Piscinibacter sp. HJYY11: one gene and its partner. The main gene of each other region encodes a partner of the protein of the gene in region 2 in a complex. Links are inferred from orthologs where the notes say so. Each region holds a gene or a part of one and is shown on either strand. Other genes may lie near its edges.

Region 1 (6,731 bases), 3.1 Mb from region 2 along the record:
CGACCTGCCGGCGGGCATCACGATGCACCAGTTCCAGAACCAGTCGACGGTGGTCGCGCGTTCGGTGAACGAGTTCGTCGGCGTGCTGATCGAGGCGGTGGTGATCGTGCTGGCGGTGAGCTTCGTCAGCCTGGGCCTGCACTTCAAGCCCTTGCGCCTCGACTGGCGCCCGGGCCTGGTGGTCGGCATCACCATCCCGCTCGTGCTGGCCATCACCTTCGTGACCATGTTCTATTGGGGCGTGGGCCTGCACAAGATCTCCCTCGGCTCGCTGATCATTGCGCTCGGCCTCTTGGTCGACGACGCGATCATTGCGGTCGAGATGATGGTGCGCAAGCTGGAAGAGGGCTACGACAAGGCCCGTGCTGCGACCTTCGCGTATGACGCGACGGCGATGCCGATGCTGACCGGCACGCTGATCACCGCGGTCGGCTTCCTGCCGATCGGCTTGGCGAAATCGACGGTTGGTGAATACACCTTCGCGATCTTCGCGGTGACGGCCGCGGCGCTGCTCATCTCGTGGTTCGTCTCGGTCTACTTCGTGCCGTATCTCGGCACGCTGCTGCTCAAGACCAAGCCGCATGCCGACAGCGACCAGCCGCACGAGCTTTTCGACACGCCGTTCTACACACGCTTCCGTTCGCTGGTCGACTGGTGCGTGAAGCACCGCTGGATCACCATCGGCCTGACCGTCGGCACCTTGGGGCTCGGGGTTGTTGGCATGAGTAAGGTGCAGAACCAGTTCTTCCCCGATTCGAACCGGCTCGAACTGCTGGTCGACCTGTGGCTGCCGGAAGGTTCGTCGTACAGCGCCAACGAAGCGATCACGAAGAAAGTGGAAGCGCGCCTGATGAAGCTGGAAGGCGTGGACCACGTGACCACCTGGGTGGGCAGCGGCGTGCCGCGCTTCGCGCTGGTGCTCGACCAGATCTTCCCGCAGACCAACGTCAGCCAGATCGTGCTGCTGCCGAAGGACCTGGCTGCACGCGAGAAGCTGCGCCACGAGCTGCCCGAGCTGCTCGCGACCGAATTCCCCGAAGTGCGGGCGCGGCCCAAGCTGCTGCCCAACGGGCCGCCGGTGCCTTACCCGGTGCAGTTCCGCGTCGTCGGGCCGGACCCGGCCCAGGTGCGCGCCTATGCCGATGAGGTGAAGGCGATCATGTTGAAGAACCCCAACATGCGCGGCGTGAACGACAACTGGAACGAGTCGGTCAAGGTATTGCGCCTGGAAGTCGACCAGGACAAGGCACGGGCGCTGGGTGTTTCCAGCCAGGCCATCGCGCAGGCGGCGCGCACGCTCAACAGCGGCACGACCGTCGGCCAGTACCGCGATGGCGACAAGCTGATCGACATCGTGTTGCGCCAGCCGTTGGAAGAGCGCAAGGCGATCACCGACCTGGCCAATGCCTACGTGCCCACGACCACCGGCCGCAGCATCCCGCTGGGGCAGATCGCCAAGGCGAACTTCGTGTGGGAACCGGGCGTGCTGTGGCGCGAGAACCGCGACTACGCTGCGACGGTCCAGGGCGACATCGTCGAAGGCCTGCAGGGGGCGACGGTGACGGCACAGCTCGACCCGCTGTTCGCGCCCATCCGCGCCAAGATGCCCGCAGGCTACCGCGTGGAAGTGGCCGGTGCGGTGGAGGAAAGCAGCAAGGGCCAGGGCTCGATCGCGGTCGGTGCGCCTCTGATGCTCTTCATCATGTTCACGCTGCTCATGCTCCAGCTGCAGAGCTTCAGCCGCGCGATGCTGGTGTTCCTGACCGGGCCGCTGGGCATCGCTGGTGTGGCAGCGGCGCTGCTGCTGCTGAATCGGCCGTTCGGGTTCGTGGCGCTGCTCGGCGTGATCGCGCTGATGGGGATGATCATGCGCAACTCGGTGATCCTCATCGACCAGATCGAGCAGGACCGCGCCCGCGGCGTGCCGACCTGGGACGCAGTAGTCGAAGCCTCGGTGCGGCGCTTCCGCCCGATCATCCTGACGGCCGCGGCGGCCGTGCTGGCGATGATCCCGCTGTCGCGCAGCGTCTTCTGGGGCCCGATGGCGGTGGCCATCATGGGCGGCCTGATCGTCGCGACGGCACTCACGCTGCTGGCCTTGCCCGCCATGTATGCGGCCTGGTTCCGCGTCAAACCTGCGGGGCAGGAACAGAGTAAGCAGGAAGAGGGCGGAAGGCTCGCCACAAGCGGCTAAAATCCGCGGTCCCCGAATTCGGCCGGATCAGTGTGACGGGGTCGCAGGTACTCGGTACAGCGACCCCGAAGCACTTTTCAGGCACCCGCGCGGGTGGCGAAATTGGTAGACGCACCAGGTTTAGGTCCTGACGCCAGCAATGGTGTGCGGGTTCGAGTCCCGCCCCGCGCACCAGCCTTATCCAAACCAGAGAGTCCGTACACATCATGGCTGTCACTGTTGAAACCCTCGAAAAGCTCGAACGCCGCATCACGCTGACGCTGCCGGCCGACACCATCAACAACGAGGTGCAGTCGCGCCTGAAGCGCCTGGCCCGCACGGTCAAGGCCGACGGGTTCCGCCCCGGCAAGGTGCCGATGAGCGTGGTGACCCAACGCTATGGCTACTCGGTCCACTACGAGGTGATGAACGACAAGGTCGGCCAGGCTTTCGAGCAGGCCACCAACGAAGCCAAGCTGCGCGTCGCCGGCGCGCCGCGCATCACCGAGAAGGAAAACCCGCCCGAGGGCCAGGTCGCTTTCGACGCGACCTTCGAGGTCTACCCCGAAGTGAAGCTGGGCGACATCTCCACCGCCGAAGTCGAGCGCGTGAGCGCTGAAGTGACCGACGCTGCCATCGACAAGACCCTCGACATCCTGCGCAAGCAGCGCCGCACCTTCGCCCAACGCGCCCAGGGCGACGCTGCCGGTGAAGGCGACCGTGTGACCATCGATTTCGAAGGCAAGATCGACGGCGTGCCCTTCGACGGCGGCAAGGCCGAGGGTTTCCAGTTCATCATCGGCGAAGGCCAGATGCTGGAGCAGTTCGAAAAGGCCGTGCGCGGCATGAAGGCCGGCGAATCGAAGACCTTCCCGCTGCAGTTCCCCGAGGACTACCAGGGCAAGGACGTGGCCGGCAAGGAAGCCGACTTCCTCGTCACTTTGAGCAAGATCGAGTCGCAGAACCTGCCCGAAGTGAATGAAGCGCTGGCCAAGAGCCTGGGCATTGCCGACGGCACCGTGGCTTCGTTGCGCGCCGACATCAAGAAGAACCTCGAGCGTGAAGTGAAGTTCCGCGTGCTGGCCCGCAACAAGGCCGCCGTGATGGACGCCGTGGCCAAGACCGCCGAGCTCGACCTGCCGACCGCACTGGTGGCCAACGAGACCGCCCGCATGATCGAGTCGGCCCGTGCCGACCTGAAGAAGCGCGGCATCAAGGACGCCGACAAGGCCCCGATCCCGGAAGAAATCTTCAAGCCGCAGGCCGAGCGTCGTGTGCGCCTGGGCCTGGTTGTCGCCGAACTCGTGCGTGCCAACAACCTGCAGGCCAAGCCCGAGCAGCTGCAGGCCCACATCGAGGAAATGGCGCAGAGCTACGAGAAGCCGGCGGAAGTCGTTCGCTGGTACCTCAGCGACCGTGAGCGCATGGCCGAAGTGGAAGGCGTGGTCATCGAGAACAACGTCACGGAGTTCGTGCTCAGCAGGGCCAAGGTCACCGACAAGGTCGTGCCGTTCGACGAGCTGATGGCCGGCTGATCGACCGCGATCGGCGAGGAAAGGGCGCCAGCCGGCACGGCGGGGCGCCCTTTGTTTTTCCATCGATCACTTTTCTGTGTCGCCTCTCTTGACGCGACATAATCAAGCCCAACCTGTAGGCATCACTTCTGAAGGACGCAACGGCATGAGCGCGCTGGACACTCTGGGTTTGGGCATGGTGCCCATGGTCATCGAACAGTCGGGCCGCGGCGAGCGCGCCTATGACATCTACAGCCGCCTGTTGCGCGAGCGCATCGTGTTCCTGGTCGGCCCGGTGAACGACCAGACCGCGAGCCTGGTCGTCGCGCAGTTGCTCTTCCTCGAGAGCGAAAACCCCGACAAGGACATCCACTTCTACATCAACTCGCCGGGCGGCTCCGTGACGGCCGGCATGGCGATCTTCGACACGATGGAATTCATCAAGCCCGATGTGTCGACCATGTGCGTGGGCATGGCAGCCAGCATGGGTTCGTTTCTGCTGATGGCCGGTGCCAAGGGCAAGCGTTTTGCGCTGCCGAATGCCCGCGTCATGATCCACCAGCCCTCGGGCGGTGCTCAGGGCCAGGCCACCGACATCGAGATCCATGCCCGCGAGATCCTCAAGACCCGCGAGCAACTCAACAAGGTCTACGCCGAGCGCACCGGACAGCCGATCGAGAAGATCCGCGCCGACATGGAGCGCGACTTCTTCATGGACCCGGAAGAGGCCAAGAACTACGGCCTGATCGACCAGGTGCTCAACAAGCGTGCCGGTCCGTCTGCCAGCTGAGGCAAACGGACAGGGGCCAAGGCCCGTAACTGCGACTGAAACGGGGCCTTTTTTGCGATCAAGGCCCCGTTTTCTTTTGCTCTATCATTGAACCGACTCCCTCTATCAAGCGCTCGTGCGACCCACCTAAATGGCCGAGAAAAAAGGCTCCTCCAGCGAGAAAGTCCTGTACTGCTCCTTCTGCGGCAAGAGCCAGCATGAGGTGAAGAAGCTGATCGCCGGTCCGTCGGTGTTCATCTGCGACGAGTGCATCGAGCTGTGCAACGACATCATTCGCGACGAGGTGCCGGCGGATACGCCGGAAGCCCGCGCCGCCAAGTCTGATTTGCCGGTTCCGGCCGACATCAAGGCCAGCCTGGACCAATATGTGATCGGGCAGGACACGGCCAAGCGCACGCTGTCGGTTGCGGTCTACAACCACTACAAGCGCCTCAAGCACATGGCCACGTCGAAGGACGACGTGGAGCTGGCCAAGAGCAACATCCTCCTGATCGGCCCGACGGGCTCGGGCAAGACGCTGCTTGCGCAGACGCTGGCTCGCCTGCTCAACGTGCCCTTCGTGATCGCCGACGCCACCACGCTCACCGAAGCCGGCTACGTGGGTGAAGACGTCGAGAACATCATCCAGAAGCTGCTGCAGAACTGCAACTACGACGTCGACAAGGCCCAGCGTGGCATCGTCTACATCGACGAGATCGACAAGATCTCGCGCAAGGCCGACAACCCGTCCATCACCCGCGACGTGTCGGGCGAGGGCGTGCAGCAGGCCCTGCTCAAGCTTGTGGAAGGCACCATGGCGTCTGTGCCGCCGCAGGGTGGCCGCAAGCACCCGAACCAGGATTTCCTGCAGATCGACACGACCAACATCCTGTTCATCTGCGGCGGGGCCTTCGACGGGCTCGAGAAGGTCATCCAGAACCGATCCGAGAAGTCGGGCATCGGCTTCGGTGCCACGGTGCATTCAAAGAGCGAGAAGCGTGTTTCCGAGGTGTTCCGCGAGGTCGAGCCTGAAGACTTGATCAAGTTCGGCCTGATTCCCGAACTGGTGGGCCGCCTGCCGGTCGTTGCGACCCTGGGTGAGCTGACCGAAGACGCCCTTGTGCAGATCCTGACCGAGCCGAAGAACGCGCTCGTCAAGCAATACCAGAAGCTTTTCGCGATGGACGGCGTCGAACTCGAGATCCGCCCGTCTGCTCTGAGCGCCATTTCCAAGAAAGCCCTGGCCCGCAAGACCGGCGCCCGCGGCCTGCGCTCGATCATGGAGCTCTCCTTGATCGACACGATGTTCGAGTTGCCCACGCTGGACGGCGTGGCCAAGGTGGTGCTCGACGAGCACACCATCGAAGAGAACGCCAAGCCCCTCTTGGTGTATCGAGAACAGGCTAAAGCCAGTGCCTGACGCGCCTCTGAGACTGAGGACCCTGAATAGCCTGCGCCTATCGGGCAGGTGTCTTGCAATTGATCCCTCGAGCCCTATGTGGGCCTGAGAAAGAGAGGTTCCTATGTCCGGACATCCTGTTTTGCCCGCTGAGCCCATCACCATGCCGCTGCTTCCGCTGCGGGATGTGGTGGTCTTCCCACACATGGTGATCCCGCTGTTCGTGGGTCGGCCGAAGTCCATCAAGGCGCTGGAAGCGGCGATGGAAGCGGGTCGTCAGATCATGCTGGTTGCGCAACGCGCCGCCGGCAAGGACGAGCCCAAGCCCGACGACATGTTCGAGGTGGGTTGCGTCTCCAGCATCCTGCAGATGCTGAAACTACCCGATGGCACGGTGAAGGTGCTGGTCGAAGGCATCCAGCGCGCCAACACCCACAGCATCAGCGACAACGGTGAGCACTTCGTGGCCGAAGTGACCCCGGTGCCGCCGGAGACCGACTCCAAGCCCGAGGTCGAAGCCCTGCGCCGCGCGGTGACGCAGCAGTTCGACCAGTACGTCAAGCTCAACAAGAAGATTCCGCCGGAGATCCTGACCTCCATCGCGGGCATCGATGATGCCGGCCGCCTGGCCGACACGATTGCGGCGCACCTGCCGCTGAAGCTGGAAAACAAGCAGTCGGTGCTCGATCTCTTCGCCGTGGACAAGCGGCTGGAGAAACTGCTCGAGCAACTCGAGCACGAAGTCGACATCCTCCAGGTGGAGAAGCGCATCCGTGGTCGCGTGAAGCGCCAGATGGAGAAGAGCCAGCGCGAGTACTACCTGAACGAGCAGGTCAAGGCGATCCAGAAGGAACTCGGTGACGGCGAAGAAGGCGC
Region 2 (3,898 bases):
GGGGGGATCACCTGGAGACCGAGGCGGCCCGCGCGGCGGGCGAGCTTGAGCACCGCCCGGTCGCGACTGACCAGCCAGCGGGCCCGTGCCAGGGCCAGGTCGACGAACTTCTGGTCGTCGGTGTCGGTGCAACGCAGGCGCGTCGCCTCGTCTTGGAGCACGGGGATTGAGGCAATTTCCGAGAGCCGGCGCCAACTTTCGCCAATCATGGCCAGGTCGGGGCGGTATGCGGCGGCAACGCCTCGGCCCAGCACGTGCAGCAGTTCATCGTGCATCGGCTCGGTCACGATCCAGCGCAGCCGGCCCTGTTCGATGGCGTCAAAGAGGGCCCGGCCTTCAGGGTTGCGGAACACCAGCCAGTCCAGGACCACGTTGGTGTCCAGCACGACGGCCGGCTTCGAGAGGCTTGCGTCCAAGTCCTTGCTTGCGAGTGAGGGTTGCCACGAATATAATCGCGGGCTTTTCAGCAGGTTTTGTCGACAGGCACACAACACACAAGGTGACGTGTCCTGTGGGCTGCGCTCTTTGTCGGGCGGCTCACCGTGACCTCTCACGGCTTCGGGCTCGTCTCCCAGTGGAGCGCTCGACGACTTCTACTGGAAATCAAAGAGTCATGGCGCCTTTCTCGAAAGAGTCAGGCGCCCGTGTAGCTTCAAACGGGAACAAGTTACCAATGCCAACCATCAACCAACTCGTGCGCAAGGGTCGTGAGACCGAAGCCACGAAGTCCAAGTCGCCTGCGATGCAGGGCGGCCCCCAGCGCCGTGGCGTTTGCACGCGTGTGTACACCACGACGCCGAAGAAGCCGAATTCGGCCCTTCGTAAAGTCGCCAAGGTGCGCCTGACCAACGGTTTCGAGGTCATCTCGTACATCGGCGGTGAAGGCCACAACCTGCAGGAGCACAGCGTCGTGCTCGTGCGCGGCGGTCGTGTGAAGGACCTCCCTGGTGTGCGTTACCACATCGTCCGTGGCTCGCTCGACCTGCAAGGCGTGAAAGACCGCAAGCAGGCTCGTTCGAAGTACGGTGCGAAGCGCCCGAAGAAGGCCTGATAGTTCAAGTTGTCATGCGCCAGCGTCATGCTGCGCACGTCGTATTGCGGTACATCGTGTGATGTGCCGAGTAAGTGGAGTCGCAAAGCGTGCGATTCCGCGGCGAAGCTGAAAAGCCCCGCCAACTGAAGCCAAAGGAAGAGAAATGCCTCGTCGTCGCGAAGTCCCCAAACGGGACATCCTCCCCGATCCGAAGTTCAACTCGGTCGAGCTCTCCAAGTTCATGAACGTGATCATGGAGTCCGGCAAGAAGGCCGTGGCCGAACGCATCATTTACGGTGCCCTCGACCAGGTCGAGAAGAAGTCGGGCAAGGATCCACTCGAGATCTTCAACGTCGCGCTGAACAACATCAAGCCGATGGTCGAAGTGAAGTCACGCCGCGTGGGCGGTGCGAACTACCAAGTTCCCGTGGAAGTTCGCCCCGTGCGCCGCGTGGCCCTGGCCATGCGCTGGTTGAAGGAATCGGCGCGCAAGCGTGGTGAGAAGTCGATGGCCCAGCGCCTCGCCAACGAGCTGCTCGAGGCCGTCGAAGGCCGCGGCGGCGCGATGAAGAAGCGCGACGAAGTGCACCGCATGGCAGAAGCCAACAAGGCGTTCTCCCACTTCCGCTTCTAAGTTCTGGTCCCCTGCGCGCCTGGGTCGTGTGACCGTCAGGCGCGCTTTTCAGTTTCTGGAGTGCCACCATGGCCCGCAAGACCCCCATCGAGCGCTATCGCAACATCGGCATCTCGGCGCACATCGACGCCGGCAAGACGACGACGACCGAGCGCATCCTGTTCTACACCGGTGTGAACCACAAGATCGGCGAAGTGCACGACGGCGCCGCCACGATGGACTGGATGGAGCAGGAGCAAGAGCGCGGCATCACCATCACGTCGGCCGCGACGACCTGCTTCTGGAAGGGCATGGAGCTCAACCACCCCGAGCACCGCATCAACATCATCGACACCCCGGGGCACGTGGACTTCACCATTGAAGTCGAACGCTCGATGCGCGTGCTCGACGGCGCCTGCATGGTGTATTGCGCCGTGGGTGGCGTGCAGCCCCAGTCGGAAACCGTCTGGCGCCAGGCCAACAAGTACAAGGTGCCCCGCCTCGCGTTCGTCAACAAGATGGACCGCACCGGCGCGAACTTCTACAAGGTCTATGACCAGATGAAGGTTCGCCTGAAGGCGAACCCGGTGCCCATCGTGATCCCCATCGGCGCCGAAGACAACTTCACCGGCGTGGTCGACCTCATCAAGATGAAGGCCATCATCTGGGACGAAGCTTCCCAGGGCATGAAGTTCGACTACAAGGACATCCCGGCCGACCTGCAGGCCGACGCGCAGAAGTGGCGCGAGAACATGCTCGAAGCTGCGGCCGAGTCCAGCGAAGAGCTGATGAACAAGTACCTCGAGTCGGGCGACCTGACTGAAGCCGAGATCAAGCAGGGCATCCGCACCCGCACGATCGCGACCGAGATCCAGCCGATGCTCTGCGGCACCGCCTTCAAGAACAAGGGTGTGCAGCGCATGCTCGACGCGGTGATCGACTTCATGCCGTCGCCGGTCGACATCCCGCCGGTGCCGGGCACCGACGAAGACGAAAAGGAAGTCACCCGCAAGGCCGACGACAACGAGAAGTTCGCCGCGCTGGCGTTCAAGCTGATGACCGACCCGTACGTCGGTCAGCTGACCTTCGTGCGTGTGTATTCGGGCGTGCTGAAGTCGGGTGACTCGGTCTACAACCCGATCCGCGGCAAGAAGGAGCGCATCGGCCGGATCCTGCAGATGCACGCCAATCAGCGTGAGGAAATCAAGGAAATTCTGGCCGGCGACATCGCCGCCTGCGTGGGCCTGAAGGACGTGACCACCGGCGAGACGCTGTGTGACCCCGAGCACGTGATCACGCTCGAGAAGATGATCTTCCCGGAGCCGGTGATCTCGCAGGCCGTCGAGCCCAAGACCAAGGCCGACCAGGAAAAGATGGGCATCGCGCTGGGTCGTCTGGCGGCTGAAGACCCGTCGTTCCGCCTGCGCACCGACGAAGAATCGGGCCAGACCATCATCTCCGGCATGGGCGAGCTGCACCTGGAAATCATCGTCGACCGCATGAAGCGCGAGTTCGGCGTGGAAGCCAACGTGGGCAAGCCGCAGGTGGCCTACCGCGAAACCATCCGCAAGACCGCGACCGATGTCGAAGGCAAGTTCGTGCGCCAGTCGGGCGGCAAGGGCCAATATGGCCACGTCGTGCTGACCGTCGAGCCGCAGGAGCCCGGCAAGGGCTTCGAGTTCGTCGACGCCATCAAGGGCGGTGTGGTGCCGCGTGAATTCATCCCGGCCGTCAAGAAGGGCGTGGAAGACACGCTCCCGAACGGCGTGCTGGCTGGGTTCCCGGTTGTCGACGTGAAGGTCACGCTGACCTTCGGTTCGTACCACGAAGTGGACTCGAACGAAAACGCCTTCAAGATGGCCGCATCGATGGGCTTCAAGGACGCTTGCCGCAAGGCCAGCCCCGTGATCCTCGAGCCGATGATGGCCGTGGAAGTGGAAACCCCGGAAGACTACGCCGGCAACGTGATGGGCGACCTGTCGTCCCGTCGCGGCATGGTGCAGGGCATGGACGACATGCCTGGCGGCGGCAAGATCATCAAGGCCGAAGTTCCGCTGTCGGAAATGTTCGGCTACTCGACCACGCTGCGCTCGATGTCGCAAGGCCGTGCCACGTACACGATGGAGTTCAAGCACTACAGCGAAGCTCCGAAGAACGTGGCCGACGCGATCATCACGGCGCGCGGCACCAAGTAATCGATTTAGTTAGACGAGCCGGTCTTCGTCGGAGCCCCGCCTGCTGCCAGTGGCAGG

Evidence for each region. Proteins that work in one complex are often made in the same cells at the same time.
Region 1: the proteins of rpsG (region 2) and tig are in contact, whole or in part, in a crystal structure (PDB 3GTY), measured with the Thermotoga maritima proteins. The link is inferred for Piscinibacter sp. HJYY11 from one-to-one orthologs. Residues at the interface, in WP_004081843.1 of Thermotoga maritima: Lys34, Lys52, Lys55, Glu59, Arg62, Gln63, Glu66, Asn67, Lys69, Val71, Arg95, Ala109, Lys110, Lys111, Gly112, Arg113, Pro114, Glu117, Glu121, Ile124, Ala125, Tyr127, Asn128, Asn129, Thr130, Gly131, Lys135, Asp139, Arg142, Met143; in WP_004081061.1 of Thermotoga maritima: Glu122, Val124, Val129, Leu130, Tyr133, Glu188, Gly259, Ile262, Tyr263, Glu266, Ser270, Glu273, Gln274, Glu277, Arg308, Gln311, Ile312, Ser315, Tyr316, Glu325, Arg329, Arg336, Leu363, Phe366, Trp367, Arg373, Leu377, Arg381, Leu384, Glu387.

The regions. Positions count from the first base shown.
Region 1 is NZ_JAERQZ010000001.1:840,366-847,096, reverse strand. The notes cover bases 1,618-4,554. They hold tig (trigger factor), read left to right. Parts: upstream 1,618-2,400; coding sequence 2,401-3,708; downstream 3,709-4,554. Other genes in these bases: clpP (ATP-dependent Clp endopeptidase proteolytic subunit ClpP), read left to right, coding at 3,854-4,477; JI745_RS03815 (efflux RND transporter permease subunit), read left to right, coding at 1,618-2,194. Also shown: more of JI745_RS03815, read left to right, coding at 1-1,617; ATP-dependent Clp protease ATP-binding subunit ClpX, read left to right, coding at 4,608-5,876; lon (endopeptidase La), read left to right, coding at 5,980-6,731. UniProt on the Bacillus subtilis protein: Involved in protein export. Acts as a chaperone by maintaining the newly synthesized protein in an open conformation. Functions as a peptidyl-prolyl cis-trans isomerase.
Region 2 is NZ_JAERQZ010000001.1:3,962,871-3,966,768, forward strand. Bases 157-2,931 are described here. They hold rpsG (30S ribosomal protein S7), read left to right. Parts: upstream 157-1,196; coding sequence 1,197-1,667; downstream 1,668-2,931. Other genes in these bases: JI745_RS18425 (PIN domain-containing protein), read right to left, coding at 157-386; rpsL (30S ribosomal protein S12), read left to right, coding at 674-1,051; fusA (elongation factor G), read left to right, coding at 1,736-2,931. Outside these bases: more of JI745_RS18425, read right to left, coding at 1-156; more of fusA, read left to right, coding at 2,932-3,841.